2 regions of the Bacillus sp. NEAU-Y102 genome follow, and region 1 is predicted to be linked to the other one. Evidence: riboswitches for the same ligand, from Rfam matches in the RefSeq annotation. Region 1 holds a riboswitch; the other holds the start of a gene.

Region 1 (3,146 bases):
AATTGCAGGGTCTGATAGCGGCGGTGGTGCTGGAATTCAGGCAGATTTAAAAACATTCCAAGAGCTTGGTGTATACGGAATGACGGCTATTACGGCAATTACTGCTCAAAACACGCTTGGCGTTCAAGGGGTATATCCTGTTCCTTTAGAAGGTATTACAGAACAGCTGAATTCAATTGGTACGGATTTAACACCAGATGCAGTGAAACTAGGAATGTTATTTAGTAGTGAAATAATTCAAATTGTTGCAGAACAAATTAAAAAATTTGGCTGGAATAATATTGTGCTAGATCCCGTTATGATCGCAAAAGGCGGTGCATCATTATTACAGCAAGAAGCAGTTCATGCATTACAAGAATATTTATTACCAGTAGCAACCGTTATAACACCGAATGTTCCAGAAGCAGAAGTGTTAACTGGGATGGAGATTCATAATGTTGAAGATAGTAAGGAAGCTGCAAAAGTATTGCACAAATTAGGTGCTAAATATGTGCTTATGAAGGGCGGACATGCAGAATATCAAGGTAATGAAGTAATTGATTTCCTCTTTGATGGAGAAGAATTTATTGAGTTTAGAAGCGAGCGAATTCCTTCAAAGCAAACGCACGGAAGTGGGTGCACATTTGCTTCAGCGGTTACAGCAGGACTTGCGAAAGGATACTCAATTGAAGATGCTGTTCAAGAAGCAAAACGATTTATTAGTATAGCAATTGAAGAGCCATTGAATATTGGTAGTGGTCATGGACCGACGAATCATTTTGCGTATAAAGTGAATAGAACGCGTGTATAGATAAGTGAAAAGCCAGTTTTATAACTGGCTTTTTTTCTGTTTACTTTTTCAAAATACAGGAGTAATATATCAGCCAGAATATATTTTTTTGTAAACGCTGAGTCCAATTATATGGAGCGGAGGAACCAATTTGTGCGTCTGCACTAGGGGTGAATCTTTCAACTTTGAAAGTAGGGCTACTCTCAAAGTCCGAATCCGACAGCTAACTTCGTAAGCGTCTTGAGAGAGGACGGTGCCATGATGGATACATCACTTCATCGATCTGATTAGTATAGGGGAATATCAATCTATGTTTGATTTCTTTTATACTAAGGAGGATGAGGTACATGGAACTAACACTTATTTGTGTTGGAGAAGAAAGTAAGGTAGATAGTTTAAGAGATCTAGTATCATTTCAACATGAGTTAATTATTTTTACGGCAAATGAAGAGATAGCGGCTGAAGTTAGGAATTGTGGGTTTGATTGGACTTATAGTTGCAGTAAGGAGCAGGACTTTACTAGTATTTTTGAGTGTATTAAGAAGGTGATTTTACTAGGGGATGAGCTTCCAATCGTTAGTTTTTTCACAGAACACATTCGCTTTTCTTTTCAAGCACCTATTACTGTTGTTACAAGGAATAAACGATATCCAGCGAGGCTCTATGAAACAATTGGAGCTAAGTTTGTCGTGTTTACAAATTGTGATAATATTTCTTTTTTATTTTTTGAATAGAGCGGGGGAAGAAATGATGAAGGTACTATTACTTGGAGATATAGCAAATCGTTGGGCAGTATCGGTAGAGCGAGTTCAAGAATTGGTTCAGATCGATCCCCTTTTTCCAGGGCCGTATATTATATTACCATCAAAAGATGCTTTGTATTTAGAGGTGGATATTACCGAATATGAGCAGCTACATGCAGAATTGTCACAGGTTTATATTCGCGGGAGAAATTTACGTGCTTTTTTACGAGGAGAATAAATAGTGAAATAAAAAGAGCGAATGCTAAGTGCAACAAGCTATGCACTTTATGTCATTCGCTCTTTTTATTTCGTATTGAAAAGATCATTTCTGTGAAAATGAAAGAAAAGACGAGTAAATAGATGAAAGAATATTAATAATACTCAATGTAAGCGTTTAAATAGATGGATATTTTCTTATTTTCAGTAATTTACCCCTTTACAAGTGAAATATAGAGGAGTATATTTACTCTCATAAATCATTCATAAAATTTCCAAAAAAACCTAAAATCGCTGAGTTCCAGAAATGGAGCGGGGGAACCAATTTTGTGCATCGTCACTTGGGGTGAATCTTTCAGTTTTGAAAGTAGGGCTACTCTTTAGGCCCGAATCCGACAGCTAACCTCGTAAGCGTTTAGAGAGGAGGTTTACTTTTTGTTGTTCATTTTTTGAACACTGAGTAGAGCTCAGTGTTCTTTTTTAATATTTAAATGGTAAATTTTAACAAAATGAAGAGAGGGATAGTTATGTTAGATGTTGTAATGGTCGGGATTTTTATTTTATTAGTTGCATCGATGGCAAGTCTTGCAAGTTGGTCAGATAAAGTTGTGAAAGAAGGAAAGCAATCATGATGATTGTCTTATCGGTTATAGTCGCAGCAATTACAGTGTATTTAGTGTATGCATTATTAAATCCAGAGAAGTTTTAATTAGGGGGAATCATTCATTATGATTTGGGTTGCAGTCATTATTACAATGCTCTTGTTTATTTTAGTAGCAAAGCCAATGGGGATTTATTTAGAAAAAGCTTTTCAAGGTAGCAAAATGCTAGATAAAGTATTCGGCCCTTTTGAAAAACTTATTTTTAAAATTACGGGTGTAAAAGAATACAATCAAACGTGGAAACAGTACGCATTATCATTAGTTTTACTCAATGGATTTATGATTGTTGTCGTATATTTCATTTTCAGATTACAAGGTGTGTTGCCGCTAAATCCAGCACATATTGAAGGAATGGAGCCTACGCTCGCTTTTAATACAGCAATTAGTTTTATGGCTGATACAAACTTACAGCATTATAGCGGTGAAAATGGTTTATCTTATTTATCACAATTAATCGGAATTACATTTTTAATGTTTGCAGCACCGGCAACGACATTAGCACTCGTTATGGCATTTATAAGAGGGCTCGCTGGAAAAGAACTTGGTAACTTTTTCGTTGATTTTACGAGAGCACTAACGAGAGTGTTTCTTCCTATCGCATTTATTGCGGCGCTAGTCTTTGTCGCACTTGGTGTACCGCAAACGTTAGATGGAGCGGTTACAGCACAAACGATTGATGGGGCAAAACAAAGTATATTACGTGGGCCTGTTGCATCATTCGTTTCCATTAAGGAACTTGGAAATAACGGCGGTGGA
Region 2 (3,146 bases), on a different contig from region 1:
GAGGAAAGAGGACTTGTAATCCGAAGTGTTAACGGGGATTTTTCCTTCCAACCGAAATTAATAACGAAAGAAGAGAGAACTTCTCCATTTGATGTCATTTTATTTTCAACAAAAGCGTATCACTTAAACGAGGCTATTCAAGATTTGAAGCCGTTTGTTGGCGAAAATACTGTAATCATTCCATTGTTAAATGGTATCGCTCATTTATCACTACTACAAAAAGAATTCGGCGAAGAAAAAGTAATTGGCGGTTTATGCTTTATCGAGACGACATTAAACGATCAAGGAGAAATTGTACAAACTAGTGCTGCCAACAGACTTGTGTTTGGAGAAATTAAGTCTCAAAATTCAGAGAGAGTAAAGCATATTTCTAAAGCATTTGCAGGTACGAAGTCTAGTTTTGTTTTAAGTGAAAATATTACGCAAGATATGTGGCATAAATATTTATTTATTACTGTAATGTCAGGTGTGACAACGTTAATGCGTGCACCAATTGGACCAATCCGTGAAAGTGAAGGCGGCCGTGATTTTATCCGTAATGTGTTTGAGGAATCTGTACAAATCATGAGAGTATTAGGAGCTCCAGTAAAGGGAAATATTGCCCAGGAACATATGAAAACGATTGATAAAATTTCGTATGATATGAAGTCATCGATGCAGCGTGATATGGAAAAGGGTTCATTTATTGAAGGGAAGCACTTGCAAGGATATTTACTGGATGTAGCAGAGAAATTTTCTATAGCGGCACCATTATTAGGAACTATATATCAAAATTTAAAGGTGTATGAAGAGATGACCTTTAACAAATCTGTAATAGAATTAGATGTATGAAAAAATAAAAAAGATAGCAATATATAAGTGTATTGCTATCTTTTTTATTTTTTTGTATGACAAATCATTTATTTCTTTTCGTTCTATCTGTCAAATTTATTTCCTGTTCACGTTTACCATATAACTGATTAATTTCATTTGCTACTGCATCTAAATATGAATCGGAAAAAATAGGCTTCTTTTCTTTAGACATATGGGTCTCCTTTGTGGATTTTTTAGTATTCATTATGTATATTTCTCAGCGGATTATGCGCAATCATTTTAATTTTTTTCTTATTAAAAATTTTTGTTTACTTTTTGAAAATAAAGGAGTATTATAATCCACAGTTTCAATTTTCTAAATCGCTGAAACCGCATGGTACGGGGGACCCGTTTTTACGGATTAGTACATAATCCGATGGGGTGAATCCTTGAAAAAGGTAGGGCTACTCATAGGCCCGAATCCGACAGCTAACCTCGTAAGCGTTATATTGAGAAGGAAGGTGGAGCTTGTGCGACAAAAAAAATAATGTCTACAAGTCTATTTCGCTATGGCTTGTAGACATTTTTTGTTTTCTGAAGAAATAGTTTACTGGCTGTAACAAGCAGAAAAGTTCGTACAAAATTATTGGAGAGTGGACAGCATTGGTTTCATCTATTAAAAGATTTTTAATTGGAAGACCGTTAAAATCAACGGAGCTTGGAGAACAAAAGCTTAATAAAACGAAAGCTTTAGCTATTTTATCTTCTGACGCATTGTCATCAGTTGCTTACGGTCCAGAGCAAATTTTAATTGCTTTAGCAGGTGTTGGAGCGATCGCCTATTGGTATTCCATTCCGATCGCTGTTGGGGTATTAGTATTATTGACAGCCCTTATTTTATCTTATCGTCAAATTATTTTTGCTTATCCGCATGGCGGGGGAGCGTATGTTGTATCAAAAGAAAATTTAGGGATGAATCCAGGCTTAATTGCTGGAGGATCTTTATTAGTTGACTATATTTTAACTGTTGCGGTAAGTGTGTCCGCGGGTACAGATGCAATTACTTCTGCGTTTCCTAGCTTACATGCACATAACGTAATTATTGCGGTTATATTTGTTATATTAATTACGATATTAAATTTAAGAGGAGTAACGGAATCAGCTTCCGTGCTAGCATATCCTGTTTATTTATTCGTTTTAGCACTATTTATATTAATTGGTGTGGGCATATATAATATTTTAACTGGTCATGTTTCACCTACTTTACATGCGCCGATTGGAACACCAGTTGCAGGAATTAGTTTATTTTTATTACTAAGAGCATTTGCATCAGGTAGTTCTGCTTTAACAGGTGTTGAAGCAATTTCAAATGCAATTCCGAACTTTAAAGATCCTGCGCCAAACAATGCTGCAAAAACATTGCTTGCAATGGGTGCATTACTTGCTGTGTTATTTTCAGGAATTGTATTTTTAGCTTATTATTACGGAGTGACTCCGAGTAAAGAAGTAACAGTTGTTTCTCAAATTGCTGAACAAACATTTGGACGTAATTTCATGTACTATTTCATACAAGGTACAACAGCTTTAATATTAATTCTCGCTGCTAATACAGGCTATTCTGCATTTCCTTTATTAGCGGTTAACCTTGCAAAAGATAAATTCATACCGAGAATGTTTACGATTAGAGGAGACCGTTTAGGTTACTCAAACGGTATTATTATACTTGGAGTTGCTTCGATTATTTTAATTGTAGCTTTCCAAGGACAAACAGAACATTTAATTCCACTATATGCAGTAGGTGTATTTATTCCATTTACACTTTCTCAAACAGGGATGGTATTAAAATGGCTTCGGGAAAAACCTGAAGGATGGGCTTTAAGATTAACGGTTAATTTAATTGGTGCAGTTATTAGTTTTATCGTAATGAGCATGTTCTTTTTAACTAAATTTGCACAAGTTTGGTCGATACTTATTTTCTTACCTGCAATCATATTCTTATTCCACAGAATTAAGAAGCACTATGATGCGGTAGGTGATCAGTTAAGTTTAAAAACTTGTGAACCACTTGTTCCGATTAAGGGAAATGTAATCGTCGTTCCGGTAGCTGGTATGACTCACGTAGTAGAAAATTCATTGAACTATGCTAAGGCTCTTTCGGCAGATCAAGTTATTGCTGTATATGTTGCTTTTGACAGGGAAGAGGAAAAGAAATTTGAAGAGAAATGGAAAAAGTGGCAACCTGAAGTTAGGCTTGTTACATTACATTCTCATTATAGAAGTATTATCCAGCCGCTAACGAAGTTCATCGATACAGTGCAATATAAGGCAAGTGAATCGAATTACCGCGTTACGGT

Evidence for each region. A riboswitch is a leader RNA that binds a small molecule or an ion and turns the genes downstream of it on or off. The one in region 1 is predicted to bind cyclic di-AMP.
Region 2: it holds a riboswitch for cyclic di-AMP, as region 1 does, so the genes downstream of both, ACYFX0_RS14590 (APC family permease) here and ACYFX0_RS26880 (hypothetical protein) in region 1, are expected to answer to the same signal.

What each region holds. Positions count from the first base shown of each region.
Region 1 covers NZ_JBTWFK010000014.1:13,481-16,626, forward strand. The annotation lists gene thiD (bifunctional hydroxymethylpyrimidine kinase/phosphomethylpyrimidine kinase) at 1-790, shown strand, start outside; cyclic di-AMP (ydaO/yuaA leader) riboswitch at 876-1,023, shown strand; gene ACYFX0_RS26880 (hypothetical protein) at 1,117-1,503, shown strand; gene ACYFX0_RS26885 (hypothetical protein) at 1,517-1,750, shown strand; cyclic di-AMP (ydaO/yuaA leader) riboswitch at 2,011-2,156, shown strand; gene ACYFX0_RS26890 (SipW-dependent-type signal peptide-containing protein) at 2,256-2,360, shown strand; gene kdpF (K(+)-transporting ATPase subunit F) at 2,360-2,437, shown strand; gene kdpA (potassium-transporting ATPase subunit KdpA) at 2,457-3,146, shown strand, end outside.
Region 2 covers NZ_JBTWFK010000005.1:114,337-117,482, reverse strand. The annotation lists gene panE (2-dehydropantoate 2-reductase) at 1-831, shown strand, start outside; gene ACYFX0_RS14595 (hypothetical protein) at 896-1,024, opposite strand; cyclic di-AMP (ydaO/yuaA leader) riboswitch at 1,165-1,311, shown strand; gene ACYFX0_RS14590 (APC family permease) at 1,456-3,146, shown strand, end outside.